DNA from 3 places in the Streptomyces sp. NPDC043853 genome. Region 1 is predicted to be linked to each of the others. Evidence: riboswitches for the same ligand, from Rfam matches in the RefSeq annotation. Region 1 holds a riboswitch; each other region holds the start of a gene.
What was found. A riboswitch is a leader RNA that binds a small molecule or an ion and turns the genes downstream of it on or off. The one in region 1 is predicted to bind cyclic di-AMP.

Region 1 (9,376 bases):
CGCGGACGGCGGGAGGACCGGGGCGCACAGCCCCGTCGAGGACGCGCTCGCGCGGGCGACCGCGCACCTGCTGGCCCGGCAGGACCCCGCCGGATGGTGGAAGGGCGACCTGCAGACCAACGTCACCATGGACGCCGAGGACCTCCTGCTGCGCCAGTTCCTCGGCATCCGGGACGAGCCGACCACCCGGGCCGCCGCCCTGTTCATCCGCGGCGAGCAGCGCGAGGACGGCACCTGGGCCACCTTCCACGGCGGCCCGCCGGAACTCTCCGCGACCATCGAGGCGTACGTCGCCCTGCGGCTGGCCGGCGACGCCCCCGACGCCCCGCACATGGTCCGCGCCTCGGCCTGGATCCGGGCCCGCGGCGGTATCGCCTCCGCCCGGGTGTTCACCCGGATCTGGCTGGCCCTGTTCGGCTGGTGGAGCTGGGACCACCTGCCCGAAATCCCGCCCGAACTCGTGTTCCTGCCGCCCTGGGTGCCGCTGAACATCTACGACTTCGGCTGCTGGGCCCGGCAGACCATCGTCCCGCTGACCATCGTCTCCGCCCACCGGCCCGTCCGGCCCGCCCCCTTCGCCCTGGACGAGCTGCACACCGACGCGCGCGACCCCCACCCGGCCAAACCCCTCGCCTCCGCCACCAGTTGGGACGGGGTCTTCCAGCGCATGGACAAGGCGCTGCACCTCTACCGCAAGGTGGCCCCGCGCCGGCTGCGCGCGGCGGCCATGCGCTCCGCGGCCCGCTGGATCATCGAACGGCAGGAGAACGACGGCTGCTGGGGCGGTATCCAGCCGCCCGCCGTGTACTCGATGATCGCCCTGAGCCTCCTCGGCTACGACCTGGGGCACCCCGTCATGCGGGCGGGCCTGGAGTCCCTGGACCGGTTCGCGGTCTGGCGCGGGGACGGTGCCCGGATGATCGAGGCCTGCCAGTCACCGGTCTGGGACACCTGCCTGGCCGCGATCGCCCTCGCCGACGCCGGCCTCCCCGCCGACCACCCCGCCCTGGTCCGGGCCGCGGACTGGATGCTCGACGAGGAGATCACCAAGACCGGCGACTGGGCCGTCCGCCGTCCCCGGCTCGCCCCCGGCGGCTGGGCGTTCGAGTTCCACAACGACAACTACCCGGACATCGACGACACCGCCGAGGTCGTCCTCGCGCTGCGCCGCATCCGGCACCCGGACCCGGTCAGGATGGAAGCCGCCATCGCCCGCGGGGTCTCCTGGAGCCTCGGCATGCAGTCGGAGAACGGAGCGTGGGGGGCCTTCGACGCGGACAACACCAGCCCGCTTCCCAACCGGCTGCCGTTCTGCGACTTCGGCGAGGTCATCGACCCCCCGTCGGCCGATGTCACGGCGCACGTGGTGGAGATGCTCGCCGTCGAGGGCCGGGCGGGCGACCCGCGCACCTGGCGGGGCATCGAGTGGCTGCTGGCCGAACAGGAGCCGGGCGGCGCCTGGTTCGGGCGCTGGGGCACCAACTACGTGTACGGCACCGGATCGGTGGTGCCGGCCCTGACCGCCGCCGGGATCCCCGCCTCGCACCCCGCGGTACGGCGCGCGGTGACCTGGCTGGAGTCCGTACAGAACGACGACGGGGGCTGGGGCGAGGACCAGCGGTCCTACCGGGACCCGGAGCGGTGGGCCGGCCGGGGCGACTCCACCCCCTCGCAGACCGCGTGGGCCCTGCTCGCCCTGCTGGCGGCGGGGGAGCGCGAGGGCAAGGCCGTGGAACGCGGCATCGGATACCTGGTCGACACCCTGCGGGAGGACGGCTCCTGGGACGAGCCGCACTTCACCGGCACCGGCTTCCCCTGGGACTTCTCCATCAACTACCACCTGTACCGGCAGGTGTTCCCGCTCACGGCCCTGGGCCGCTACCTGCACGGCGAGCCGTTCGGCCACCCGGCCGAGCCTTCGGGACCGGCCGCCGGCCGGTCCCGTTCCGGTGCCGAGCCCGCCGCCGGAACGGTCGAGGCCGAACCGGCGGAACCGGTGGCCCGCGGCGCCGCGGGCGAGCCGTCCGGCCCCGGCGCCGAGCGCAGCGACCCGGCGACGGACCGGAGCGCGGAGCAGGCCGGCCGGAAGGCGCGCCCGGCCGATCCGTGGGGCGCCGTCACGGACCCGGTGGATCCCGCGGGGGAGGAGTGATGGCCCCCCTGTGGGACGCCCGGGGCCCGGCCGGCCGGCCTGCCGGGCCTTCCGGCGGAGCCGGTGCGGCGGCCGTGGTGGCCGGGGCCGGGCACACGGACGGCTCCATGGACTGCGGGACGGCGGGCGGCGGGCCGACGGGCGACGGGTCCCCGGACCCGGCCGCCGCACCGCTGCTCGTTGCCTGCGCGCTCGGCATCGAGCGCCTGGCGCTGGGGCGCGCCGACCGGGCGGGTGCGTCCGGTCCGGTGCGGGTCCTGCGTACCGGGATGGGGCCGCGTGCCGCCGAACAGGCCGTCACCCGTGCCCTGGCCGAACCGGGCATGGCCGGGGCGTTCGTCGTCGCCACCGGATTCTGCGCCGGGCTCGCCCCCGGCATGCACCCGGGCGACCTGGTGGTCGCCGAGGAGACCCGCGACCCGCGCGGCACCGTGCGCTGCGACGGCACGGCGCTGCTCGCCGGGGCACTGGCCCGGGCGGTCCCGGGCCGGACCGTGCACACCGGGGTGCTCACCGGTTCCGACCACGTCGTACGCGGACACGAACGCGCGGAGCTCCGGGCCACCGGAGCCGTCGCCGTGGACATGGAGTCGGCGGCCACCCTCTGGACGGCGGTGCACGGCCCGGTGGGCACGGCCCCCGGGTCCGCGGCGGCCGACCCGCCCGCCCCGGTCGACCCGCGCGGCCCCGCCCGCCCCGCCGGGAGGCCACCGGTCGCGGCCGTCCGGGTGATCGTGGACGCCCCCGAGCACGAGCTCGTACGTATCGGCACGGTACGCGGTGGAATATCGGCCTTCCGTGTTCTCCGTGCCGTACTGCCCGCTTTTTTCGACTGGCACCGTTCGTTGCTGCTCTCCAGGAGGTGAGCCAGATGGCCATGCCGCTGCGACAGTCCATCAGGGTCGGGACCTATCTCTTCGAACAGAAGCTCCGCAAGCGCGAGAAGTTCCCTCTCATCGTCGAACTGGAGCCCCTCTACGCCTGCAACCTGAAGTGCGAGGGCTGCGGCAAGATCCAGCACCCCGCCGGGGTGCTCAAGCAGCGCATGCCCGTCGCCCAGGCGGTCGGCGCGGTCCTGGAGTCCGGCGCGCCGATGGTGTCCATCGCCGGCGGCGAGCCGCTGATGCACCCGCAGATCCACGAGATCGTCCGCCAGCTGGTGGCCCGCCGGAAGTACGTCTTCCTGTGCACCAACGCCCTGCTGCTGCGCAAGAAGCTCGGGGACTTCACCCCCTCGCCGTACTTCGCCTTCGCCGTGCACATCGACGGCCTGCGGGAGCGGCACGACGAGTCGGTCGCCAAGGAAGGCGTCTTCGACGAGGCGGTGGCGGCCATCAAGGAGGCCAAGCGGCTCGGATTTCGGGTCACCACCAACTCGACCTTCTTCAACACCGACACCCCGCAGACCGTCATCGAGGTCCTCGACTACCTCAACGACGACCTCCGGGTCGACGAAATGATGATCTCGCCCGCCTATGCGTACGAAAAGGCGCCCGACCAGGAACACTTCCTCGGTGTCGAACAGACCCGCGATCTCTTCCGCAAGGCATTCGCCGGCGGCAACCGGCGGCGCTGGCGCCTCAACCACTCCCCGCTGTTCCTGGACTTCCTGGAGGGCAAGGCCGATTTCCCGTGCACGGCCTGGGCCATCCCGAATTACTCCCTCTTCGGCTGGCAGCGCCCCTGCTATCTGATGAGCGACGGCTACGTGCCGACGTACCGGGAACTCGTCGAGGACACCGACTGGGACGCGTACGGCCGCGGAAAGGACCCGCGCTGCGCGAATTGCATGGCGCACTGCGGATACGAGCCCACCGCGGTCCTCGCCACCATGGGATCCCTGAAGGAGTCCCTGCGGGCCGCCCGCGAGACCGTCTCGGGGAACCGGGACCAGCGGTGACCGGTCGGCCGGAGTTCGACCTCCGCGCCCTGCTGGCCGAGCGGGGCGCGGAACGGTACGAACTGCACGCGAGGCACCTCAACCACCAACTGCCGCGCATGCTGCACACCATCGGCTTCGACAAGGTCTACGAACGGGCCGAGGGCGCCCACTTCTGGGATGCGGAGGGCAACGACTACCTGGACATGCTGGCCGGGTTCGGGGTGATGGGCCTGGGCCGGCACCACCCCGTGGTCCGCCGCGCCCTGCACGACGTCCTGGACGCCCAGCTCGCCGACCTCACCCGGTTCGACTGCCAGCCGCTGCCGGGCCTGCTCGCCGAGAAACTGTTGTCGTACAGCCCGCACCTGGACCGGGTGTTCTTCGGGAACAGCGGGACGGAGGCGGTGGAGACCGCGCTGAAATTCGCCCGGTACGCCACCGGCCGCCCCCGGGTGCTCTACTGCGACCACGCCTTCCACGGGCTGACCACCGGCTCGCTCTCGGTCAACGGCGAAGGCGGCTTCCGGGACGGCTTCGCCCCGCTGCTGCCCGATACGAAGATCGCCCTGGGCGACCTGGCCGCGCTGGAGCGGGAGCTGCGCAAGGGCGACGTGGCGGCCTTCGTGGTGGAGCCGGTCCAGGGCAAAGGGGTGCACGCCGCCCCGCCCGGATTCCTGCCGGCCGCGCAGGAGCTGCTGCACCGGCACAAGGCCCTGCTCATTGCGGACGAGGTGCAGACCGGGCTCGGCCGCACCGGGGATTTCTATGCGTACCAGCACGAAAAGGGCGTGGAGCCGGACCTGGTGTGCGTGGCCAAGGCGCTTTCCGGGGGATACGTCCCGGTTGGGGCCACCCTCGGCCGGGAGTGGATCTTCCGGAAGGTCTACTCGTCCATGGACCGGGTGCTCGTGCACTCGGCCAGCTTCGGGTCCAACGCGCAGGCGATGGCGGCGGGCCTGGCGGTGCTCTCGGTCATGGAGGACGAGGGGATCGTGGCCCGCGCCCGGACGACGGGGGACCTGCTGCGGGGGCGCCTCGCGGCCATGGTGGACGAGTACGAGCTGCTGTACGAGGTCCGCGGGCGCGGCCTGATGGTCGGCATCGAGTTCGGACGTCCCTCCTCGCTCGGGCTGCGCAGCCGCTGGGCCATGCTGCAGGCCGCACGGAAGGGGCTGTTCGCCCAGATGGTGGTGGTTCCGCTGCTGCGGAAGCACCGGATCCTCACCCAGGTCTCCGGGGACCACCTGGAGGTCATCAAGCTCATTCCGCCGCTGATCGTGGACGAGCGGGACGTGGACCGCTTCGTGACGGCGTTCCGGGAGGTCATGGACGAGGCCCACGAGGGCGGCGGGCTGATGTGGGAGTTCGGCCGGACGCTGGTGAAGCAGGCCGTCGCCGACCGGTGACGACCTGCTCCGCCCGCGGGCGAGGGCGCGCCCGGGCCTGCCGGTGCGTCAGACCAGGAGCCGGGCGCGCAGGCTGCCGAGGGTCTCGGGCGTGAGTCCGAGGCCCTCCGCCAGGTAGCCGTCCACGCCGCCCCAGGTCTCGTCGATGGTGTCGAACGCGGCCGTGAGGTACTCGGCGCGGGCGTCGAACAGCGGCGCGAGGAGCTCCATCACCTCGGGCGAGCGGGCCTCGGGCGCGTCGCCGTTGCGGCGGATGCGGTAGCGGCGGTGGGGGGCGTTGGACTCCAGGTAGTCCGCCAGGATCGCCTCGCGTCCGACGCCCAGCGCGAGCAAGGTGACCGCGATGGAGACCCCGGCCCGGTCCTTGCCGGCGGCGCAGTGCATCAGGGCCGGCACGCCGTCCGCGGCGAGGGAGTGCACCACCCGGCTGTGCTCGGCGGTCCGGGTCAGGACCGTCTGCCGGTACGAGCGGGTCATGCGCGCCGCGGCCCGGCCCTCGCCGAGCAGCGCCCGCAGCTGCTCCAGGTCGCCGTCGCGGACCATCTTCCAGAACTCCTTGCCGTCCGCCGGGTCGGAGAGCGGAATATTGACATTCCGGACACCCGGCAGCTCGACGTCGGGACCCTCCAGCGCATGGTCCGCGGCGTTGCGGAAGTCGAAGATCGTGTGCAGTCCGAGCGATGCGAGAAACTCTGTATCGGTTTCGGTGGCATGTGCGAGATGTCCGCTTCGGAATAGAACTCCCGATCTGACCCTCCGTCCGTCCGGGGTCGACAAGCCGCCCACATCACGGAAGTTGCGCACTCCGGACAGTTCGGGCTCAGTGGACGAAGTGCCGGGTATCTGCTGGGTCACACGAACTCCTCCGCGTCGGTGGTGCCTCGTGAGCAGGATCATACGGTGACGTTGAGTGCCTGCTCGCGGAACTCGAATTCCCTGCCCCGTACGGGTGTTACGGAACCCGAAAGATCCCGAATGGACGCAGGGTGACCGCAATTCCATTGATCCATCACTTCGATGATTCCTTCACGGGAATTCGCGGCTTGTTCCATACGCCCGAACTGGATTACGGTCAGCCCCGATCCGGGTGGACCGCCGAATCCTGCCGCTACCCGGGAAACCGCAACCCGACCAATCACGTGTACGGCAGGAGCGGGGGAACCAGGTAAGCCGCCGTTTTTGGATCTTTGTCTCCGGACGGCTCGGGGTGAAGCCGTCTCCGACGGCCGGACATCTCCAGTCCGAACCCGACAGCTCACCTCGCAGGCAACGGAGAGGAATGCGCCATGCCCGGAAAGGGTAAGCACCGCCGCCCCAAGTCCAGCCCGATATCCCGCGGTTTCGTCGCGGCCGGCACCGGTGGCGCGGCCCTCGCGCTCCCGCTGCTCGGAGCCGCCTCCGGTGCCGCGAACGCGGTCGAGCTCCCCGCCGTGCGCGCCGCCGCCCTCCCCGCCGCCCTCCCCGCCGCCGCGCTTCCCGCGCAGGCTCCGGCCGCCGCCGTCCAGGCGGTGCCCGCCTCGCTGCGGCAGGCCCCCTCCGTCTACACCGTGGCGCCGGGCGACTGCCTGTCGCAGATCGCCCAGGATCGGGACATCCCGGGCGGATGGCCCAGCCTCTACGCCGACAACCGCGAGGCCGTCGGCTCCGATCCGAACCTGATCCACCCCGGTCTGCGGCTCACCCTGGACGGTGCGGACGCTGCGGGCGCCGGCCAGGCGGAGGCCCCGGCGGAGCAGCCGGCGGCCCCCGAGGCCGAGGCGCCCGAGCAGGAGGCCCCGGCCGTGCGGGAGGAGGCTCCGCAGGAGGAGGCCCCGCAGGCCGCCGCCCCGCAGACCTCCGTCCCCAAGTCCGCCGCCCCCAAGTCCGCCGCCCCGCAGCGGACCACGGCCGGCACCGCCTCCCGCAGCGAGCGCGAGGCGGCCCCGGCGAGCGCCGCCGGCTTCGTGGCCCCGGTCATCGCCGGCATCAACACCCCCTACAAGGCCAGCGGCAGCATGTGGGCCAGCGGTACCCACACCGGTGTCGACTTCGGTGCCACCTTCGGCACCAGCGTCAAGGCGGTCGGCGCGGGAACCGTGGTCTCGGCCGGCTGGGCCGGCTCGTACGGCAACGAGGTGATCATCCGGCACGCCGACGGTCACTACTCGCAGTACGGCCACATGTCGCAGCTGTCGGTCTCGGTCGGCCAGACCGTGACCGCCGGCCAGCAGGTCGGCCTGGTCGGTTCCACGGGCAACTCCACCGGCCCGCACCTGCACTTCGAGATCCGCACCACCTCGAGCTACGGCTCGGACATCGACCCGCTGGCCTACCTCCGGTCGAAGGGCGTCAGCGTCTGACCGGAGCGAATCCGGACATCTGAATAAAACCCAGTCAACCGAGGGCAAGCAGGTGCGATCGGGTGCAACCGAGGTGACTGGGGCAACTGACGGACCGTCCGTCCGTCAGGGGGCCGGGGCCGGGATTCCGAGGGGGATTCCCGGCCCCGGCCGCGCCCTTGGGCGAGCCTCCGGTCACGTGTCCGGTCGCGCGACCGGACGTATTCCACTGCACCGGGTGGTAAAGATCACTCCCCGTCAACCCTTGGCTACGGTCGCGTAGGTCACAGGTGTCGGGGAAAGATAAGGCAGTGTGGCAGGCGACGACTCGACGAACTCGACATTCCAGACCATTGGCTCGTACGCGGCGCTCGGCGACAGCTTCACCGAGGGTGTGGGGGACCCGGGACCGGGTGACACCTTCGTAGGCTGGGCCGACCGGTTCGCCGTACTTCTGGCCGACCGACGCGAAGAGCACGACTTCCGCTACGCCAACCTCGCCGTACGGGGGCGGCTGCTGGACCAGATCGTGGCCGAGCAGGTACCGCGGGCCAAGGAGCTCGCGCCCGACCTGGTCAGCTTCTGCGCCGGCGGCAACGACATCATCCGGCCGGGCAGCGACCCGGACGACGTGGCCGAACGGTTCGAGGCGGCCGTGGCCGACCTCACCTCCTCCGTCGGCCTGGTCATGATCACCACCGGTTTCGACACCCGCGGGGTGCCCGTGCTCCGGCACCTGAGGGGCAAGGTGGCGACGTACACCGCGCACGTCCGCGCCATCGCCGACCGGTACGGCTGCCCGGTGCTCGACCTCTGGTCGCTGAAGTCCGTACAGGACCGCCGCGCCTGGGACGACGACCGGCTCCACCTGTCCCCCGAGGGCCACACCCGGGTCGCGCTGCGCGCCGCCCAGGTGCTCGGCCTGGAGGTGCCGGCCGACCCCGACCAGCCGTGGCCGCCGCTCGCCCCGCGCGGCTCGGCGGAGGTCACCCGCGACAACATCCAGTGGGCGCGCGAGCACCTCGTGCCCTGGATCGGGCGGCGGCTGCGCGGGGAGTCCTCCGGGGACCATGTGGAGCCCAAGCGGCCCGACCTTCTGCCCCTGTGAACCCAGGGACGGGAGCTGTCGGCGGAATCCTCCGGGGTGGGTGTGCGTTGGGAAGGGCAGAGTACGTACGGAGAGAACGTACGGCCTCCCCGCTCCCACCCTGCTCACTGTCCCAGGAGGCGCCTTGACCGGCTCCCGTCCCCTGCGTCCGCGGCTGCGCGGAATGCGGCCCGAAGCCTTCGGCGCTGATCCGTCCGGCGAACGGCTGGAGCGGATCCGCCGCTCCCCGAACTTCGCCGACGGCGTCTTCCAGAACCCCATCGGGGCGCGGACCAGGCCCTCCGGCTCCACGCTGGAGTTCGCCAAGATCTACTTCCACCAGGAGAGCCGGATCCGGCGCATGCCCCGCGATCGGATCCCGGTCCACCCCACCACCCTGGCGGACCTGGCGAAACCGCCGGTCAGCGGGCTGCGGCTGACCTGGATGGGACACTCCAGCGTGCTCGCCGAGATCGACGGGCGGCGGGTGCTGTTCGACCCGGTCTGGGGGGAGCGCTGCTCACCCTTCCC
Region 2 (9,376 bases), on a different contig from region 1:
CGGCGGCACCTGGAGTGCCGACTTCGGCGGGGGCGCGTACGGCGGACTGCAGTTCACGCAGGACCAGTGGGAGCGCGCCGGAGGCCTCGACTACGCCTCGCGCGCCGACCTGGCGAGCCGCTCGCAGCAGATAGCCGTGGCCGAGCGGGTGCTGGCGGCCGAGGGCCCGCAGGCCTTCGGGGCCTGCGCCGACCAGGCCGGGCTGGACAAGAACACCCCGGCCGCCCAGGTGAACCCGGGGCAGACGCAGATCGAGCGGCAGTCCGAGGCCAGGGAGCGGGCGGAGAAGTCCCGCGCGGAGAACCAGCAGGAAAACTCCACGCCGGTCGGCACCCCGGGCGGGGTGTTCATGCCGGGCATGCCGGCCATGCCGACGCCGGTGCCCCCGGCCGCCGAGCCCACGGCCCCGGTGGCCCCCGTCGCCCCGGAGGCCCCGGTGGCGCCCGAGGGGCAGCCGGCCCCGACCGCTCCGACCACGCCGCCGTTCACGGGCAACCCGACGGCCCCGCCGATCACGCCGGTCACGCCGACGACTCCGGGCACTCCGGGCACTCCGGGCACTCCAGGAACTCCCGGCAATCCGAATACTCCTGGCACACCCGGCACCCCCGGCAATCCGAACAACCCCGGTACCCCGGGCAATCCGAACACCCCGGCCGCGCCGACCACCCCCGGTGCGCCGACCACCCCGGCGAGCCCGTCCGCCCCCGGCACCCCGTCCGCCACCCCCGGCAGCCCGGGTGCCGTGACCGGAACGCCCATTTCCAGCACGACCCCGGACCCGTCGGCATCCCCGTCCGCCGATCCGTCAGCTTCCGCCGCGCAGCCGGGCGGAACCGCGCAGACCGACCCGGCGGCGGGCACCGGACGCCACCGCGGGGCCCCCGCGGTCGAAGCTCCCGCCCCTTCCGGCACTCCGGCCCCGCAGTCCGGGCCCACCTACACCGTCCAGGCCGGCGACAGTCTGACGAGCATCGCGGACGCCAAGGGCGTGAAGGGCGGCGCAAAGGCCCTCTACCAGGCCAATGAGCAGGTCATCGGGACCGATGCGAACCTCATCAAGCCGGGTCAGAAACTGGATGTAACCCCGGAATAGGGCCAGTTCGGACGACCGGAAAGCGATCAATGTCCCTTTCGTGCAAGTGAGACATGCGTCTCTTCCCGTCAACTGGCGTGTCCTACCTGTGACCTTCGGCGAACCGGCCCCTCACCTGCGCAAACACCCCTCCGGGGAGCGCAAGTAGGGGCCGTTTCGGGTACAAGACCCCGATTGAACATCCGGGCGGGACCTGTCTACCTTCTGAATCGCTCGCCACCGCGGGCCCCTTCGACCGCATCGCCGAGTCCTGCCGGCGGGCGGAGGGAACAGTCGTCGCGCAAGCGCCGAAGGCAGGAGCGGGGGAACCACAGGTTTTCCGCCGGAACGCGACCGTTCTGACCGACGGTCACCGACCGGCTAGGGGTAAAGCCACGCGCTAGGACGCGAGGCCGGGCAACTCACTCGCCCGAACCCGACAGCTCACCTCGCAGGCGTCGGTGAGGAGAAGTTCCATGCTGCTTTCCGGCAAGGGCAAGCACCGTCGCGCCAGCAAGGCCACCCGCATCGTCACGCTCGCCGGTGTCACCGGTGCCGCGATCGCCGCCCCGCTGATGGCCGCGGGCACCGCGAACGCCGCCACCGCCTCGCAGTGGGACGCCGTCGCCAAGTGCGAGTCCGGCGGCAACTGGTCGATCAACACCGGCAACGGGTACTACGGCGGCCTGCAGTTCTCCGCCTCCACCTGGGCGGGCTACGGCGGCAAGAACTACGCCCCGCAGGCCAACCAGGCCACCAAGGCGCAGCAGATAGCCGTCGCCGAGAAGGTGCTCAAGAGCCAGGGCAAGGGCGCCTGGCCGCACTGCGGCAAGGGCCTGACCAACTCCGCGTACAACGGCGGCGGCGGCACCGGCACCTCGAACGGCTCCTCCTCCAAGGCCAAGCCCGAGACCAAGAAGGCCGCGCCGAAGAAGGAGACGAAGCGCACCGAGACCTTCACCACCCGGTCCGAGCGCTCGAACACCCCGGCCCCGACCAAGCCCGCCGCCAAGCCGGCCACCCCGGCCCCGGCCACCCCGAAGACCGGCAACGGCTCCTACGAGGTCAAGTCCGGCGACACCCTCGGCGCGATCGCCGACGCCCACCACGTCCAGGGCGGCTGGCAGAAGCTGCACGAGCTGAACAAGGACATCGTCCCGGACGCCGATCTGATCTTCCCGGGTCAGAAGCTGAACCTTTCCTGACACCTGCTCGAACCCTTCCCGCCGCTTCCCGGCGGCAGGACACCCGCCCGGCGCGTCCCCGACGCGTCGGGCGGTGGTGTGTACGGCCGGGAGGCCCCGGACCGGGATGTATGTCCGGGTAGACGGGTATTCGGGCTCTTTTTCGTCCCAGGACCCGGGCGGTCGACCGGCCGACCGCCCGGCTCCGGTTAGGCTCTAGTCCGGCAGGGGTCGTGCCACGGCCCCCAGATGCCGCCGCACACCTAGCGTCACATCCCAGAAGGAGATGCTCGTGCCGTCCATCGACGTCGTCGTAGCCCGGGAAATCCTGGACTCCCGAGGCAACCCCACGGTCGAGGTCGAGGTTGGCCTCGACGACGGCAGCACCGGCCGTGCTGCAGTCCCCTCGGGTGCCTCCACCGGTGCCTTCGAGGCCATTGAGCTCCGCGACGGGGACCCCAACCGCTACCAGGGCAAGGGTGTCGAGAAGGCCGTTCTCGCGGTCATCGAGCAGATCGGCCCCGAGCTCGTCGGCTACGACGCCACCGAGCAGCGCCTGATCGACCAGGCCATGTTCGACCTGGACGCCACCGACAACAAGGGCTCCCTCGGCGCCAACGCCATCCTGGGCGTCTCCCTGGCCGTGGCCCACGCCGCGTCCGAGGCCTCCGACCTGCCGCTGTTCCGCTACCTGGGCGGCCCGAACGCGCACCTGCTGCCCGTTCCGATGATGAACATCCTCAACGGCGGGTCGCACGCCGACTCCAACGTGGACATCCAGGAGTTCATGATCGCGCCGATCGGCGCCGAGTCCTTCTCCGAGGCGCTGCGCTGGGGCACCGAGGTCTACCACACCCTCAAGTCCGTGCTGAAGGGCAAGGGTCTGTCGACCGGCCTCGGCGACGAGGGCGGCTTCGCCCCGAACCTCGGCTCCAACCGCGAGGCCCTGGACCTCATCCTCGAGGCCATCAAGCAGGCCGGCTACGCCCCGGGCAAGGACATCGCGCTCGCGCTCGACGTCGCCGCGTCCGAGTTCTACAAGGACGGCAAGTACAACTTCGAGGGCCAGGCCCGCTCGGCCGCCGAGATGACCGAGTACTACGAGGAGCTCGTCTCCGCGTACCCGCTGGTCTCCATCGAGGACCCGCTGTTCGAGGACGACTGGGCGGGCTGGAAGGTCATCACCGAGAAGCTCGGCGCCAAGGTCCAGCTCGTCGGTGACGACCTGTTCGTCACCAACCCGGAGCGCCTGGCCCGCGGCATCGAGGAGGGCACCGCCAACGCCCTGCTCGTGAAGGTGAACCAGATCGGTTCCCTGACCGAGACCCTGGACGCCGTCGAGCTCGCCCAGCGCAACGGCTTCAAGTGCATGATGTCGCACCGCTCCGGCGAGACCGAGGACGTCACCATCGCCGACCTCGCCGTCGCCACCAACTGCGGCCAGATCAAGACCGGCGCCCCGGCCCGCTCCGAGCGCGTCGCCAAGTACAACCAGCTGCTGCGCATCGAGGAGATCCTCGACGACGCCGCGGTGTACGCGGGCCGCTCCGCGTTCCCGCGCTTCAAGGGCTGATCGGTCCCTGAGCCTCCGTACGTCCCCGCCCGCGGTCCCGTACCGTGTGCGGGGACGTACTGCGTAATAAGGGGAGGCGCGACATGGCCGGGAACCGGGACCGGTTCTCCACCGCGACCAGGCTCAAGCAGCTCGGCGAGCGCACCGCAGCCCACGTCTACCGCTCCCAGTCGCGCCGTCAGGTCCGGCGCAGCCGGCTCACCGGCCGCGCCGCCCTCCTGGTCCTCGTCCTCTGTACGCTGGTCGTCGCCCTCGCGTACCCGATGCGCCAGTACGTCTCCCAGCGCTCGGAGATCACCGAGCAGCAGCGGGCCGCCGACGAGGCGCGCCAGCGCCTCGAAGAGCTCCGCGACGAGAAGGCCCGCTGGCAGGACCCGGCCTATGTGAAGCAGCAGGCGCGCAAGCACCTGCACTTCGTCCAGCCGGGGGAGGTCGGCTACACGATGGCCGACCCGGACGCCGAGGCCGAGGAGCGGCGCCGCACCGAACACGGCGCGGCCGACCGCCCCTGGTACTCGAACGTCTGGGACGGCGTGGACAAGGCCGACCGTCCCGACACCGACTGAATCAACCGCGAACGAAGAGATTCCTCCAGGCATGCAGACGCCCCCGCCCCAGACCGACCGGACCGAGCCGACCGCCGCCGACATCGAGGCGTTCCAGCAGCAGCTCGGCCGACCGCCGCGCGGGCTCCGCGCCATCGCGCACCGCTGCCCCTGCGGTCAGCCGGACGTGGTCGAGACGGCACCCCGGCTTCCCGACGGCACCCCGTTCCCCACGCTCTACTACCTGACCTGCCCGCGCGCCGCCTCCGCGATCGGCACGCTGGAGGCCAATGGCGTGATGAAGGAGATGCAGGCCCGGCTCGCCGAGGACCCGGAGCTGGCCGCCGCCTACCGGGCCGCGCACGAGGACTACATCCAGCGCCGGGACGCCATCGAGGTGCTCCAGGGGTTCCCGAGCGCCGGCGGCATGCCGGACCGGGTCAAGTGCCTGCACGTGCTGGTCGGCCACTCGCTGGCGGCGGGCCCGGGCGTGAACCCGTTCGGCGACGAGGCCCTGGCCATGCTGCCGGAGTGGTGGGCCAAGGGCCCCTGCGTCACCCCGTGCGGGGAGAAGAAGGACGAGAACGAGGACCGGAGCGGGGACCGGAACGAGGAGGGGACCGCATGATGCGCGTCGCCGGTATCGACTGCGGTACCAACTCCATCCGCCTGCTGGTCGCCGACTGCGACCGGGCCACCGGCGAGCTGGTCGAGCTGGACCGCCGGATGACCATCGTCCGGCTGGGCCAGGGCGTCGACCGGACCGGCCGGCTGGCTCCGGAGGCCCTGGAGCGGACCTTCGCGGCCTGTCGCGAGTACGCGGCAGTGATCAAGGAGCTGGGGGCCGAGCGGATCCGCTTCGTGGCCACCTCGGCCTCCCGGGACGCCGAGAACCGGGACGTGTTCGTGCAGGGGGTCAAGGAGATCCTGGGCGTCGAGCCCGAGGTGATCTCCGGCGAGCAGGAGGCGGAGTTCTCCTTCACCGGCGCCACCAAGGAACTGGCGGGCGTCGATCACCTGCCCAAGCCCTTCCTGGTCGTGGACATCGGCGGCGGCTCGACCGAGTTCGTGGTCGGCGAGGAGCACGTCCGGGCGGCCCGTTCGGTCGACGTGGGCTGCGTACGGATGACCGAGCGGCACCTGGTCGTGGACGAGCAGATCACCGACCCGCCGACCGAGGAGCAGATCGCGGCCATGCGGGCGGACATCGAGGCCGCCCTGGACCTGGCGGCGGAGACGGTGCCGCTGTCGGAGGCCCGCACCCTGGTGGGCCTGGCCGGCTCGGTGACCACGGTCGCCGGGATCGCGCAGGAGCTGCCGGAGTACGACTCGGCGCGGATCCACCACTCCCGGATCCCGATCGGGCAGGTCCGCGAGATCACGGGGCGGATGCTCTCCAGCACCCACGCCGAGCGGGCCGCGATCGGTGTCATGCACCCGGGCCGGGTGGACGTGATCGGGGCCGGGTCCCTCGTCCTGCTGGCGATCATGGAACGTATCGGCGCCTCTGAGGTCGTGGTGTCCGAGCACGACATCCTCGATGGAATCGCCTGGTCGGTCGCCTGAATCGCCTTGAAAAGGACGGCGGACGGGACTTTGGTCCCGGCCGCCGAAGAAACTTCGTGAAGTTCTTCACAAGGAAAAAGGGCCTGATGGGCCTCTGGAAGGGCCGGAAACGGCGCTCGGAGTCCCCGCGGGCCCTTTTCTCGTCCCGTTCGTACGAACGACGGACGCCACCGGATCCGCGTCAGAGGTACCCACCAAGGTCAGTGGTCCACTCCACTTTCGGCCTTAGAGGCCAGTTCAGGCCTGGTGTCCAACGGCTCCCGTTACACGTTGGTTCCCGTTGTGCGCCATGACCTGGGTCACGTGGGCCGCGGAGTGTAACAGAGGGTCGGTAGCTTCTTGTGAAGGGGCTCACGAGCGTCCCCCTAGCGGGTGCTGGATACTCGTTCCATGAGCACCACGGAGCGTCCCAGGATCCTCGTAGTAGGCGGTGGGTACGTAGGGCTGTACGCGGCGAAGCGCATCATGAAGAAGATGCGCTACGGCGAGGCGACGGTGACCGTCGTCGACCCGCGGTCGTACATGACCTACCAGCCCTTCCTTCCCGAAGTGGCCGCCGGCAGCATCTCGCCGCGGCACGTCGTCGTCCCGCTGCGACGCGTGCTGCCCAAGGCTGAGGTTCTCACCGGCCGGGTCACCACCATCGACCAGGACCGCAAGGTCGCCGTCGTCACGCCGCTCGTCGGCGAGGCGTACGAGCTGCCCTTCGACTACCTGGTGATCGCGCTCGGCGCCATCTCCCGCACCTTCCCGATCCCCGGCCTCGCCGAGCAGGGCATCGGCATGAAGGGCGTCGAGGAGGGCATCGGCCTGCGCAACCACGTCCTCGAGCAGCTCGACAAGGCCGAGTCCACGACGGACGAGAACGTCCGCCGCCGGGCCCTCACCTTCGTCTTCGTCGGCGGCGGCTTCGCCGGCGCCGAGACGATCGGCGAGGTCGAGGACATGGCCCGCGACGCCGCCAAGTACTACTCCACGATCAAGCGCGAGGACATGCGCTTCATCCTGGTGGACGCGGCCGACAAGATCCTCCCCGAGGTCGGGCCCAAGCTCGGCACCTGGGGCAAGGAGCACCTCGAGTCCCGCGGCATCGAGATCTACCTCGGCACCTCCATGGACTCCTGCGTCGACGGCCACGTCGTGCTGAAGAACGGCCTCGAGGTCGACTCCAACACCATCGTGTGGACCGCCGGCGTCAAGCCGAACCCGGCGCTGGCCCGCTACGGCCTGCCGCTCGGCCCCCGCGGCCACGTGGACACCGCCGCCACCCTCCAGGTGCAGGGCACCGACTACATCTGGGCCGCCGGCGACAACGCCCAGGTCCCGGACGTCGCCGCCCGCAAGGCCGGTGTCGAGAACGCCTGGTGCCCGCCGAACGCCCAGCACGCGCTGCGCCAGGCCAAGGTCCTCGGCGACAACGTGGTCTCCGGCATGCGGGGCTTCCCGCAGAAGGAGTACGCGCACTCCAACAAGGGTGCGGTGGCCGGTCTCGGCGTCCACAAGGGCGTTGCGATGATCGTCATGGGCAAGATGAAGATCAAGCTCAAGGGCCGGCTGGCCTGGTACATGCACCGTGGCTACCACGGCATGGCCATGCCGACCTGGAACCGCAAGATCCGCGTCTTCGCCGACTGGACCCTCGGCATGTTCCTCAAGCGCGAGGTCGTCTCCCTCGGCGCGCTGGAGACCCCGCGCGAGGAGTTCTACGAGGCCGCCAAGCCGGCCCCGGCTCCGGCCGCCTCGGCTCCGGCCGAGAAGGCCAAGGCGTCCTGACGCCCCGGCACTGACCGTTCCACCCCGACAGGGGCCGCCTGCCATCCGTGGTGCGGGCGGCCCCTTCGGCGTACCCGGGCGCCGCTCCGGCGTACCCGCGCCTCCCGCTGGGTAGACCGACTGACCGGAGGTGTGCGCCCATGACCGACGCCGCGCCGCGGTTGGCCGCTCTGACCGAGACCCTGCTGGGATCCCCGCCGCCCGTGCGCATCCGGGCCTGGGACGGCTCGGAGGCGGGCCCGCCCGACGCTCCGGTGCTCGTCGTCCGGGACCGCCGCGCCCTGCGCCGGATGCTCTGGCGGCCCGGCGAACTGGGCCTGGCCCGGGCCTGGGTGGCCGGCGAACTGGAGATCGACGGCGACCTGTTCGACCTGCTGGACCGGCTGGCGGGACTGCTGTGGGAGCGGGGCGCGGCGGACGCCCGCCCCGTGCCGCCGCCCCCGCGGTCGGCGCGCCGCCCGGAGCCCGCGGCGCTGGCCCGGCTGCGCCGGCGGGCCGAGAGCGGCCGGGTCGCACTGAGGGCCGCAGGTGACCCCGCCACCCGGACCGCCCTGCGGGACCTGCTCGCGCTCGCGGGCCCGCTGCCCCCGCCCCCGCCACCCCCCGAGGAGGTCGTCCGGCGGCGGTCCGGAGCCGCCCACAGCCGCCGCCGCGACCGGCAGGCCATCAGCCACCACTACGACGTCGGCAACGAGTTCTACGCCCTGGTCCTCGGCCCCTCCATGGTCTACAGCTGCGCCTACTGGCAGCCCGGAGGCACCCTGGAACAGGCCCAGCACGACAAGCTCGACCTGGTCTGCCGCAAGCTCGCCCTCTCCGAGGGGCACCGCCTGCTCGACGTCGGCTGCGGCTGGGGCTCCATGGCGCTGCACGCCGCCCGCGCGTACGGGGCCCGGGTCACCGGCATCACCCTCTCCCGCGAACAGGCCGCGTACGCCCGCAAACGGATCGCCGAGGAGGGCCTCGCCGACCGGGTGGAGATCCGAGTCCAGGACTACCGGGACGTCAGGGAGCGGCCCTACGACGCCATTTCGTCCATCGGTATGGCCGAACACGTCGGCTCGGTCCGCTACCGCGAGTACGCCGACACCCTCTTCGCCCTGCTGCGGCCCGGCGGCCGGCTGCTCAACCACCAGATCGCGCGCCGCCCCGAGCCCGACGAAACGGCCTACCGGATCGACGAGTTCATCGACGCCTACGTCTTCCCGGACGGCGAGCTGGCACCGCTCGGCACCACCGTCGGCGAACTGGAACGGGCCGGCTTCGAGGTCCGCGACGTGCAGTCGCTCCGCGAGCACTACGGCCTCACCCTGCGGGCCTGGGTGGCCCGGCTGCGGGAGAACTGGCCGGAGGCGGTCCGGCTCACCTCCCCGGGCCGGGCCCGGGTCTGGCTGCTCTACATGGCGGCCTGCGCGCTCGGCTTCGAGCACGCCCGGCTCGGCGTCAACCAGGTCCTGGCCGTCCGCACGGAGGACTCGGGGGCCTCGGGCCTCCCGTCGCGGCCCCGGGAGTGGCGGGAGTAGCGACGGCACGGGAACGGCACGGGCGCGGGACGGCAGGGCGCGCGGACGGAACGGCGAAGGCCCCGCGACCGGTCGGTCGCGGGGCCTTCGCCCGAGTTCTGCCGCCAGCTACTCGGTCTTGATGGCGGTCAGCATGT
Region 3 (9,376 bases), 710 kb from region 1:
CTGGCTCACCTCTTCGAGCACCTGATGTTCCAGGGCTCGGCGAGCGTGAAGGGCAACGGCCACTTCGAGCTCGTCCAGGGCGCCGGCGGCTCCCTCAACGGCACCACCAGCTTCGAGCGCACCAACTACTTCGAGACGATGCCCACCCACCAGCTGGAGCTCGCGCTCTGGCTGGAGGCGGACCGGATGGGTTCGCTGCTGGCCGCCCTGGACGACGAGTCCATGGAGAACCAGCGCGATGTCGTCAAGAACGAGCGCCGCCAGCGGTACGACAACGTCCCGTACGGCACGGCCTTCGAGAAGCTGACGGCCATGGCCTACCCCGACGGTCACCCGTACCACCACACCCCGATCGGCTCGATGGCCGACCTGGACGCGGCCTCCCTGGAGGACGCCCGCGCGTTCTTCCGCACGTACTACGCGCCGAACAACGCGGTGCTCTCGGTCGTCGGCGACATCGACCCCGAGCAGACCCTCGCCTGGATCGAGAAGTACTTCGGCAGCATCCCGGCGCACGACGGCAAGCAGCCGCCGCGCGACGGCACGCTGCCCGAGACCATCGGCGGGCAGCTGCGCCAGGAGCTCGTCGAGGAGGTGCCCGCCCGGGCCCTGATGGCCGCCTACCGGCTGCCCCACGACGGCACCCGCGAGTGCGACGCCGCCGACGTGGCGCTGACCATCCTCGGTGGCGGCGAGTCCTCCCGGCTCCACAACCGCCTGGTGCGCCGGGACCAGACGGCCGTCGCGGCCGGCTTCGGCATGCTGCGGCTGGCCGGCGCGCCCTCGCTGGGCTGGCTGGACGTGAAGATCTCCGGCGGGGTGGAGACCCCCGTCATCGAGGCCGCCGTGGACGAGGAGCTCGCCCGGTTCGCCGCCGAGGGCCCCACGGCCGAGGAGATGGAGCGCGCCCAGGCCCAGCTGGAGCGCGAATGGCTGGACCGGCTGGGCACGGTGGCCGGCCGAGCCGACGAACTCTGCCGGTTCGCGGTGCTGTTCGGGGACCCGCAGCTGGCGCTGACCGCCGTCCAGCGGGTGCTCGACATCACCGCCGAGGAGGTGCAGGCCGTGGCCGCGGCCCGGCTGCGCCCCGACAACCGGGCGGTGCTGGCCTACGAGCCGCTGACGGCCGAGGACGAGGACGAGGACGACGCCGGGGACGCGGAGGCCGGTGCCGCCGGCGCCGCCGATTCCGGGAACGACGAGAACGAGGGGGCGGAGCAGTGAGCGACACCGCAGCCGTCACGATGACCTTCCACCCGCAGCCGCAGGCCGGCGCGCCCAAGCCGTGGGCGTTCCCCGCCCCCGAGCGAGCCACCCTGCCCAACGGCCTGACCGTGCTCCGCTGCCACCGCCCCGGCCAGCAGGTGGTGGCCGTCGAGATCTTCCTCGACGCCCCGCTGGACGCCGAGCCCGAGGAACTGGACGGGGTGGCCGCGATCATGGCCCGCGCACTGTCCGAGGGCACCGACAAGCACTCCGCCGAGGAGTTCGCGGCCGCGCTGGAGCGCTGCGGCGCCACCCTGGACGCGCACGCCGACCACCCCGGCGTCCGGGTCTCCCTGGAGGTGCCCGCCTCCCGCCTGCCCAAGGCGCTGGCCCTGCTCGCCGAGGCGCTGCGAGCCCCCGCCTTCGCCGACGGCGAGGTGGACCGGCTGGTCCGCAACCGGCTCGACGAGATCCCGCACGAGCTCGCCAACCCGCAGCGCCGGGCCGCCAAGCAGTTCTACAAGGAGCTGTTCCCGGCCGGCTCGCGGATGTCCCGGCCGCGCCAGGGCACCGAGGAGACCGTCGCCCGGATCGACTCCGCCGCCGTGCGCGCCTTCTACGAGGCCCACGTACGCCCCGCCACCGCCACCGCGGTCGTCGTCGGCGACTACACCGGCATCGACCTGGACGCGGTGCTGGCGGACACCCTGGGCGGCTGGACCGGCGGTACCGCCGCGCCCCGCCCGGTGCCCCCGGTGACCGCCGACGACACCGGCCGCGTGATCATCGTGGACCGGCCCGGCGCGGTGCAGACGCAGCTGCTGATCGGCCGGATCGGGCCGGACCGGCACGACCGCGTGTGGGCGGCCCAGGTGCTGGGCACGTACTGCCTGGGCGGCACCCTGACCTCCCGGTTGGACAAGGTGCTGCGCGAGGAGAAGGGCTACACCTACGGGGTGCGCGCCTTCGGGCAGGTGCTGCGGTCCACCCGGGAGGGCACCGGAGCGGCCATGCTGGCCATCAGCGGCTCCGTGGACACCCCGAACACCGGTCCGGCGCTGCAGGACCTCTGGACGGTGCTGCGGACGCTCGCCGAGGGCGGCCTGACCGATGCCGAACGGGACGTGGCGGTGCAGAACCTGGTGGGCGTGGCCCCGCTGAAGTTCGAGACCGCGGCCTCCGTCGCCGGCACCCTCGCCGACCAGGTCGAGCAGCAGCTCCCGGACGACTTCCAGGCGGAGTTGTACGCGCGGCTGGCCGAAACCGGCACCGTGGAGGCGACGTCGGCCGTGGTCAGCGCCTTCCCGGTGGACCGCCTGGTGACGGTGCTCGTCGGTGACGCGGCGCAGATCGCCGAGCCGGTGCGGGCGTTGGGCATCGGCGAGGTGACCGTGGTCGCCAACTGACCGTGATCACCCGCTGATTGCGGTCGCCGACCGACCGTGCCGGCGACGGCCGGCCGGGTCAGGCCGCCGTCAACTGGGTTTCGGGGCAAGGGGTCCTGGCGCGTTGTCCGCCAGGGCCCCTTTGCGCTTGAATGTCCGGGTTGCGGGTGGGGTTGCCTGTATGTCGTGTGGCGTACGCAACAAAAACCCGTGTCCATTTGGTGATCGAGTGATGATCCGCCTAGCGTCGGTCTCGCTGTCCGTCAGCTGCAACAGCCGCACCCGCGGCACCGGACAGCGATCGCCGAGTCCCCGTCAGGCGCGAGCCTGGGGAGCCGGGGACCCACATCAGTCCCTGGGGTGAATCGGACCGCCTCCGCGCGAGGGGTCCGTAGGAGACCTTCCTGCTCCGAACCCGTCAGCTAACCCGGTAGGCGAGAAGGAAGGAAAGGATCACCCTTTTCATGGGCACTCGTGGCGCCGGCAAGCACCGTGGTTCCAGCCGCCTGACGAAGAAGACCGCCGGCATAGCCGGGATCGCCGCCCTCGCCACCACCGGCGTCATCGGCGCCTTCGCGGCCCCGGCCTTCGCCGCCGACAACGACCACGCGCCGCAGGACGCGGGCCTGAACACGATCAGCGTCGGTGACGACGCGGCCGGCGAGATCGAGGCCCAGGCTGACGCCCAGCAGGCCGCCGCCGAGGCCGCCGCCCTCAAGGCCCAGGCCGAGGCCGAGGCCAAGCAGCGGGCCGCCGAGGCCAAGCGCATGGCCGAGGTCCGTGCGAAGGCGGAGCGCGAGGCCAAGGAGCGCGCCGAGCGCGAGGCCGAGCGGAAGCGGCTGAACACCTTCGTCTCCCCGCTCTCCGACTCCTACGTCTCCACCCAGTACAAGGCGGGCGGCGGCATGTGGTCCTCCGGCAGCCACACCGGCATCGACTTCCACGCGGCCTCCGGCACCGTGGTCCGCGCCGTGGGCATGGGCACCGTCGTCGAGGCGGGCTGGGGCGGCGCCTACGGCAACAACGTGGTCATCAAGCACGCGGACGGCACCTACACCCAGTACGGCCACATGTCCTCGCTGAACGTGCGCGTCGGCCAGCAGGTCACCCCGGGCCAGCAGATCGGCCTGTCCGGCTCCACCGGCAACTCCAGCGGCCCGCACCTGCACTTCGAGGCCCGCACCGGCGCCGACTACGGCTCGGACATCAACCCGATCACGTACCTGCGCCAGCACGGCGTCACCGTCTGACCGGACGAGTCACCGTCTGACCGGACGAGTCACCGTCTGACCGGACGCGTGACCGTCCGACCGGACGCACCGCCCGAAGATTCCAGAAGAAGGCCCCGGCTCACCGAGCCGGGGCCTTCTTCTGTTTTTCCCCTCCGCGCTCGGAAAATTCGGCGCTCTGCCATACAGTTCTTGGACCGGTATCCGATCGGTGCCGGTATCCGTGACGGAATCGGCGGCTCGTAATCAGGCGGAGGTCCGGTCTTGCGTATTCCTGCGCATGCGGTGTGTACGGCAATTCGCGACGATATTGTCGCCGGCGTCTTCGAACCGGGCAGCAGACTCACCGAGGAACTGCTGGCCCGCCGGTACGGGGTCTCCCGGGTCCCGGTCCGCGAGGCGCTGCGCACCCTGGAGTCCGAGGGTTTCGTGATCACCCGGCGGCACGCGGGCGCGTGCGTGGCCGAGCCGACCGTGCAGGAGGCGGCGGACCTGCTGGAACTGCGGATGCTGCTGGAGCCGCTGGCGGCGGCGCGGGCGGCCCGGCGCCGTACGGACGCCCACCTGAAGGTGCTGCGGGGGCTGGTCCGGCTGGGCCAGGAGCGGGCCCGGCAGGGGCAGGGCGAGGACCTGCGGGCGCTGGGCGGCTGGTTCCACGAGACGCTGGCCCAGGCGTCGGCCAGCCCCGGCCTGATCGCGCTGCTGGCGCAGCTGCGGCACAAGGTCGCCTGGATGTTCGCCGTCCAGGCGCCGGTCCGTCCCGTGGAGTCCTGGGCGGAGCACGGTGCGATCGTGGACGCGGTGGCGCGGGGCGACGCGGAGCGGGCCCGTGCCCTGATGGCGGCGCACGCGGAGCGGACGGAGGAGGCGCACCGGCCGCGCCGGCACGGGGCGCGGGCGCGTGCGGTGCGGTGAGGAGTCGGCAACGTGACGTCAACACGGCGGGCGGCGAAATGTAACACCGGCCGTATACAAAGAATGGGCTGCCGGGTGCGCGGCCACTTTGAGTATTTCCGGGCGGTGGCCGGTCCGCGTATTTTCCGGTGCCCCGGAATTCGAGAGAAGCCGGGTATTCTCGCGCCGCCCGTCCCCGCTTTCTCGATTTCACGTCCGCCCGCTCGTTCGAGGCGTACGTGAAATGTGCCGGCGGCGTCGCGTCCGGGGGAATTCACCACATGCCGGAGCCGCGGCTCCCGACCAAGTGGAGCCGCGGCCCTGGGGTGTGCGGGGACCGGAGGGTCAGACCGTCTCGGGGAGTTCCTCCAGGCCTTCGGCCACCAGCTTGGCCAGGCGGTCCAGCGCGACCTCGGCGCCCTCCGCCTCGGAGGCGAGCACGATCTCCTCGCCGCCCTGGGCGCCCAGGCCCAGCACCGCGAGCATGGAACCGGCGTTGACCGGGGTGCCGTCCGCCTTCGCGATCGTCACCGGGATGCCGGAAGCCGTCGCCGCACGGACGAAGATCGAGGCGGGACGAGCGTGCAGGCCCTCGGCCCAGCCGACGTTGACGCGGCGCTCTGCCATGGTGGTTGCCCTTCAGGTTCTGGCGGTTGTCTAGACCAGTCTCTCACGGTGTGCGGAATGCTCCGACCGACCTCCGGTCCGGTGTCCTCGCCGTGGGACCTTCCCCAGCTTGCACCGATTTACCCCGTATGTACCCCACGCCGCGCGAGGGCCCACCAGCCCGTTCCGGCCTTAAGATCACCCCATGACCACCGCGTCGGATCCCTCGTACCCGGCCCACTGGGAAGCGGACGTCGTGCTGCGTGACGGCGGCACCGCCCGCATCCGCCCGATCACTCCCGAGGACGCAGACCGGCTGGTCAGCTTCTATGCGCAGGTCTCGGAGGAGTCGAAGTACTACCGCTTCTTCGCCCCGCACCCGCGGCTCTCCGACCGCCAGGTCCACCGCTTCACCCACCATGACTACGTGGACCGCGTCGGGCTCGCCGCCACCGTCGGCGGCGAGTTCATCGCCACCGTGCGCTACGACCGGATCGACGCCGAGGGCCGCCCCGCCTCCATCCCCGCCGACCGGGCCGAGGTCGCCTTCCTCGTCCAGGACGCCCACCAGGGCCGCGGCGTGGCCTCCGCCCTCCTCGAACACATCGGCGCGGTGGCCCGCGAACGCGGCATCCGCCGCTTCGTCGCCGAGGTGCTGCCCGCCAACACGAAGATGATCAAGGTGTTCAAGGACGTGGGCTACCAGCAGACGAGGAGCTTCGCGGACGGCTCCGTGCACCTCACCCTCGACCTCGAACCGACCGCCGAGTCCCTCGCCGTCCAGCGCGCCCGCGAACAGCGCGCCGAGGCCCGCTCGGTGCAGCGGCTGCTCGCCCCCGGTTCCGTCGCCGTGATCGGGGTCAGCCGGTCCGGCGGCGGCGTGGGCGCCGCCGCCCTGCGCAACCTGCGCGACAGCGGCTTCCGCGGCCACCTCTACGCGGTCAACCACGCCCTCCCCGCCGGCGGCATAGCCGGTGACCTGCTGGAAGGCGTCCGCGCCTACCGCTCGCTCGCCGATGTCGGCGCCCCCGTCGACCTCGCGGTCGTCGCCGTCCCCGCGGACCGCGTCCCCGAGGTGGCCGCCGCCTGCGGGGAGCACGGGGTCCAGGGCCTCGTCGTCCTGTCCGCCGGATACGGCGAGAGCGGCCCCGAGGGCCTGGAGCGCCAGCGCGAACTCCTGCGCCAGGCGCGGTCGTACGGGATGCGGATCATCGGCCCCAACGCCTACGGGGTCATCAACACCTCGCCGGAGGTCAGCCTCAACGCCTCGCTCACCCCGGCCCCCGCACCGGCCCGCGGCCGGATCGGGCTGTTCACCCAGTCCGGCGCGATCGGCATCTCCCTGCTGTCCGGACTGCTGCGCCGCGGCGAAGGGCTCTCCTCCTTCGTCTCGGCCGGCAACCGCGCCGACGTCTCCGGCAACGACATCCTCCAGTACTGGTACGAGGACCCGGACACGGACGTGGCCCTGATGTACCTCGAAACCCTCGGCAACCCGCGGAAGTTCACCCGCCTCGCGCGCCGCACCTCGGCGGTCAAGCCGGTGGTCGTCGCCAAGGGCGGCAGCCACACCGGGGTCACCCCGGCCGGGCACGCCGTCCCCGGCACCCGCCTCCCCGACGCCACCGTCTCGGCGCTGCTGCGCCAGGCCGGCGTGATCCGGGTGGACACCGTCACCGAACTGGTCGACGCCGGACTGCTGCTGGCCGCGCAGCCGCTGCCCGACGGCTCCCGGGTGGCGATCCTCGGCAACTCCGAGTCCCTGGGCGTGCTCACCTACGACGCCTGCGTGTGGGAGCGGCTGCGCCCGCGGCCCCCGCTCGACCTGACCACGGAGGCGACGCCGGAGGACTTCCGGGCCGCCCTCGCCGACGCCCTGGCCTCCGCGGAGAACGACGCGGTGGTCGTCACCGCCATACCGGCGGTGGGGGAACCGGAACTGGCCGACGAGCTGGCCCAGGCCCTGCGCGAGGCCGTCGCTGAGGTACCGGGCAAGCCGGTGCTGGTGGTCCACGTCGAGCTCGGCGACCTGGCCGACGCCCTGTCCGCCGGGCGTCCGCCGGCCCCCGCCGGCCTCGCGGGCCTCCCGCCCGCCCCCGCCGCGCCCACCCCGGGCGAGGCCCCTTCCGGCGCGCAGCCCGGCCCCGCCGCGACCACGGCTGCGCCCGCCGACGTACAGCCCGGCGCCGTGCGACCCCCCGCCGACGGGCCCGCGGCGCCGCCCTTCCGCATCCCCGCCTATCCCGCGGCCGAACGCGCCGCCCGCGCCCTGGCCCAGGCCGTCCGCTACGCCGACTGGCGCCGCGCCAACGCCGAGACCGGCAGCATGCCCGAGTACGAGGACATCGACGAGGCCGGAGCGGCCGCGCAGCTCGCCGCACTGCTGCGGGAGGCCGAAGGCGACGCCGCGCTGACCCTCGACCCGGCGGACGCCGCCGCGCTGCTGGCCCGGTACGGCATCCGCGTCCTGCCCACCTTCCCCGCACCCACCCCGGACGCGGCCGTCGAGGCGGCCCGGCGGATCGGCTACCCCGTCGCCCTCAAGACCACCGCCCCGCACCTGAGGCACCGTGCCGACCTGGGCGGCGTACGACTGGACCTGAGCACCGAGACCGAGCTGCGCCGGTCCTACGAGGAGCTGACCGAGACCCTCGGGAAGCCGGCCGAGCTGCAGCCGGTCGTCCAGGCCATGGTGCCGCGCGGGGTGGACACCGTGATCCGGTCCGTGATCGACCCGGCCGTCGGCGCGGTGCTCTCGTTCGGCCTGGCCGGCGTCGCCTCCGAGCTCCTCGGCGACACCGCCCACCGCCTGGTCCCCGCCACCTCCCGCGACGCGGCCGAGCTCATCCGGTCCATCCGGACCGCCCCGCTCCTGTTCGGCTGGCGCGGCAGCGACCCCGTCGACACCCCGGCCCTGGAGGAGCTGCTGCTGCGGCTGTCCCGGCTGGTCGACGACCACCCCGAGGTGGTCGGGGTCTCCCTGGAACCGGTCGTGGTCGCCACCGAGGGGCTCTCCGTGCTGAGCGCGAGCGTCCGCGTCGCGCGCCCGCCCGCCCGCACCGACCTCGGCCCGCGGACCCTGCCCAGCTACTGAGCGGAACGCCACCGGACCCGGCCCGGGGGCGCGCGGCGGCCGCAGGGCGCCGCACGGCGAGGCCGGAGCGCCCCGTACGGGCCGTAGGATGGACCCCATGGCGAAATCCGGTACGACGACCCAGGGGCTGCGCGCGGCGATCGAGCGCAGCGGCTACTACCCGGCCCTCGTGGCCGAGGCCGTGGAGGCCGCGGTGGGCGGCGAGCCGATCTCGTCGTACCTGGTCCACCAGGAGACCACCTTCGACTCCAACGAGGTGCGCCGCCACGTCACGGTGCTGGTCCTGACCGACAACCGCTTCATCGTCAGCCACACCGACGAGCAGGCCGCCGACGCGGGCTCGCCGTCCCCGTACGCGACCACCTCCACCGAGTCGGTCAAGATCGGCGCGATCTCCTCGGTGGTCCTCAGCCGCGTCGTGGCCAACCCCGAGTCCTACACCCCGGGCACCCTGCCCCGGGAGGTCGTCCTCACCATCGGCTGGGGCGCGGTCTCCCGGATCGACCTGGAGCCCGCCGCCTGCGGCGACCCGAACTGCGATTCCGACCACGGCTACACCGGTAACTCCACCGCCGACGACCTGAGCCTGCGGGTCAGCGAGGCCGGCGACGGCCCCGAGACGGTCCGCCAGACCCTGGCCTTCGCCCAGGCGCTCTCCGAAGCCACCGCCGCCGGCTCCGCCGCGGCCCGCTGATGGCGTACACCCACGAGCAGCCGGACTGGCACGAGCCCGAGCCGCTGGACCCCGGCAGGGCCCCCGTGCCCGAATACGGCGCCGGCTCGCTCGCCGACCTGCTGCCCACGCTGGCGGCCGGCCAGGGCGTGCCCGGAGTCTCCGCGACCCTCGCCGAGCTCACCCCGGCCGACCGCAACTGCGTCTTCCTGATCGACGGGCTCGGCTGGGAGCAGGTCAGGGCCCACCCGGCCGAGGCGCCCTTCCTCACCTCGCTGCTGCCCTCCTC

Region 2: linked by a shared signal. The riboswitch ahead of AC067U_RS12725 (transglycosylase family protein) and the one ahead of AC067U_RS01765 (M23 family metallopeptidase) in region 1 are both predicted to bind cyclic di-AMP.
Region 3: linked by a shared signal. The riboswitch ahead of AC067U_RS04850 (M23 family metallopeptidase) and the one ahead of AC067U_RS01765 (M23 family metallopeptidase) in region 1 are both predicted to bind cyclic di-AMP.

The regions. Positions count from the first base shown of each region.
Region 1 covers NZ_JBWKDJ010000001.1:421,521-430,896, reverse strand. Annotated here, with positions in the region: partial or broken gene shc (squalene--hopene cyclase) at 1-1,900, shown strand, start outside; gene AC067U_RS01785 (phosphorylase family protein) at 2,260-3,018, shown strand; gene hpnH (adenosyl-hopene transferase HpnH) at 3,024-4,052, shown strand; gene AC067U_RS01775 (aspartate aminotransferase family protein) at 4,049-5,440, shown strand; gene AC067U_RS01770 (tyrosine-protein phosphatase) at 5,489-6,295, opposite strand; cyclic di-AMP (ydaO/yuaA leader) riboswitch at 6,559-6,722, shown strand; gene AC067U_RS01765 (M23 family metallopeptidase) at 6,727-7,779, shown strand; gene AC067U_RS01760 (SGNH/GDSL hydrolase family protein) at 8,072-8,866, shown strand; gene AC067U_RS01755 (MBL fold metallo-hydrolase) at 9,030-9,376, shown strand, end outside.
Region 2 covers NZ_JBWKDJ010000004.1:97,908-107,283, reverse strand. Annotated here, with positions in the region: gene AC067U_RS12730 (transglycosylase family protein) at 1-1,096, shown strand, start outside; cyclic di-AMP (ydaO/yuaA leader) riboswitch at 1,372-1,548, shown strand; gene AC067U_RS12725 (transglycosylase family protein) at 1,552-2,280, shown strand; gene eno (phosphopyruvate hydratase) at 2,546-3,832, shown strand; gene AC067U_RS12715 (FtsB family cell division protein) at 3,916-4,398, shown strand; gene AC067U_RS12710 (DUF501 domain-containing protein) at 4,430-5,005, shown strand; gene AC067U_RS12705 (Ppx/GppA phosphatase family protein) at 5,002-5,943, shown strand; gene AC067U_RS12700 (NAD(P)/FAD-dependent oxidoreductase) at 6,334-7,716, shown strand; gene AC067U_RS12695 (class I SAM-dependent methyltransferase) at 7,857-9,239, shown strand; gene AC067U_RS12690 (ABC transporter permease) at 9,348-9,376, opposite strand, start outside.
Region 3 covers NZ_JBWKDJ010000001.1:1,132,989-1,142,364, reverse strand. Annotated here, with positions in the region: gene AC067U_RS04860 (M16 family metallopeptidase) at 1-1,224, shown strand, start outside; gene AC067U_RS04855 (M16 family metallopeptidase) at 1,245-2,612, shown strand; cyclic di-AMP (ydaO/yuaA leader) riboswitch at 2,884-3,042, shown strand; gene AC067U_RS04850 (M23 family metallopeptidase) at 3,056-3,841, shown strand; gene AC067U_RS04845 (GntR family transcriptional regulator) at 4,085-4,735, shown strand; gene AC067U_RS04840 (HPr family phosphocarrier protein) at 5,060-5,341, opposite strand; gene AC067U_RS04835 (bifunctional acetate--CoA ligase family protein/GNAT family N-acetyltransferase) at 5,526-8,414, shown strand; gene AC067U_RS04830 (DUF5998 family protein) at 8,512-9,108, shown strand; gene AC067U_RS04825 (alkaline phosphatase family protein) at 9,108-9,376, shown strand, end outside.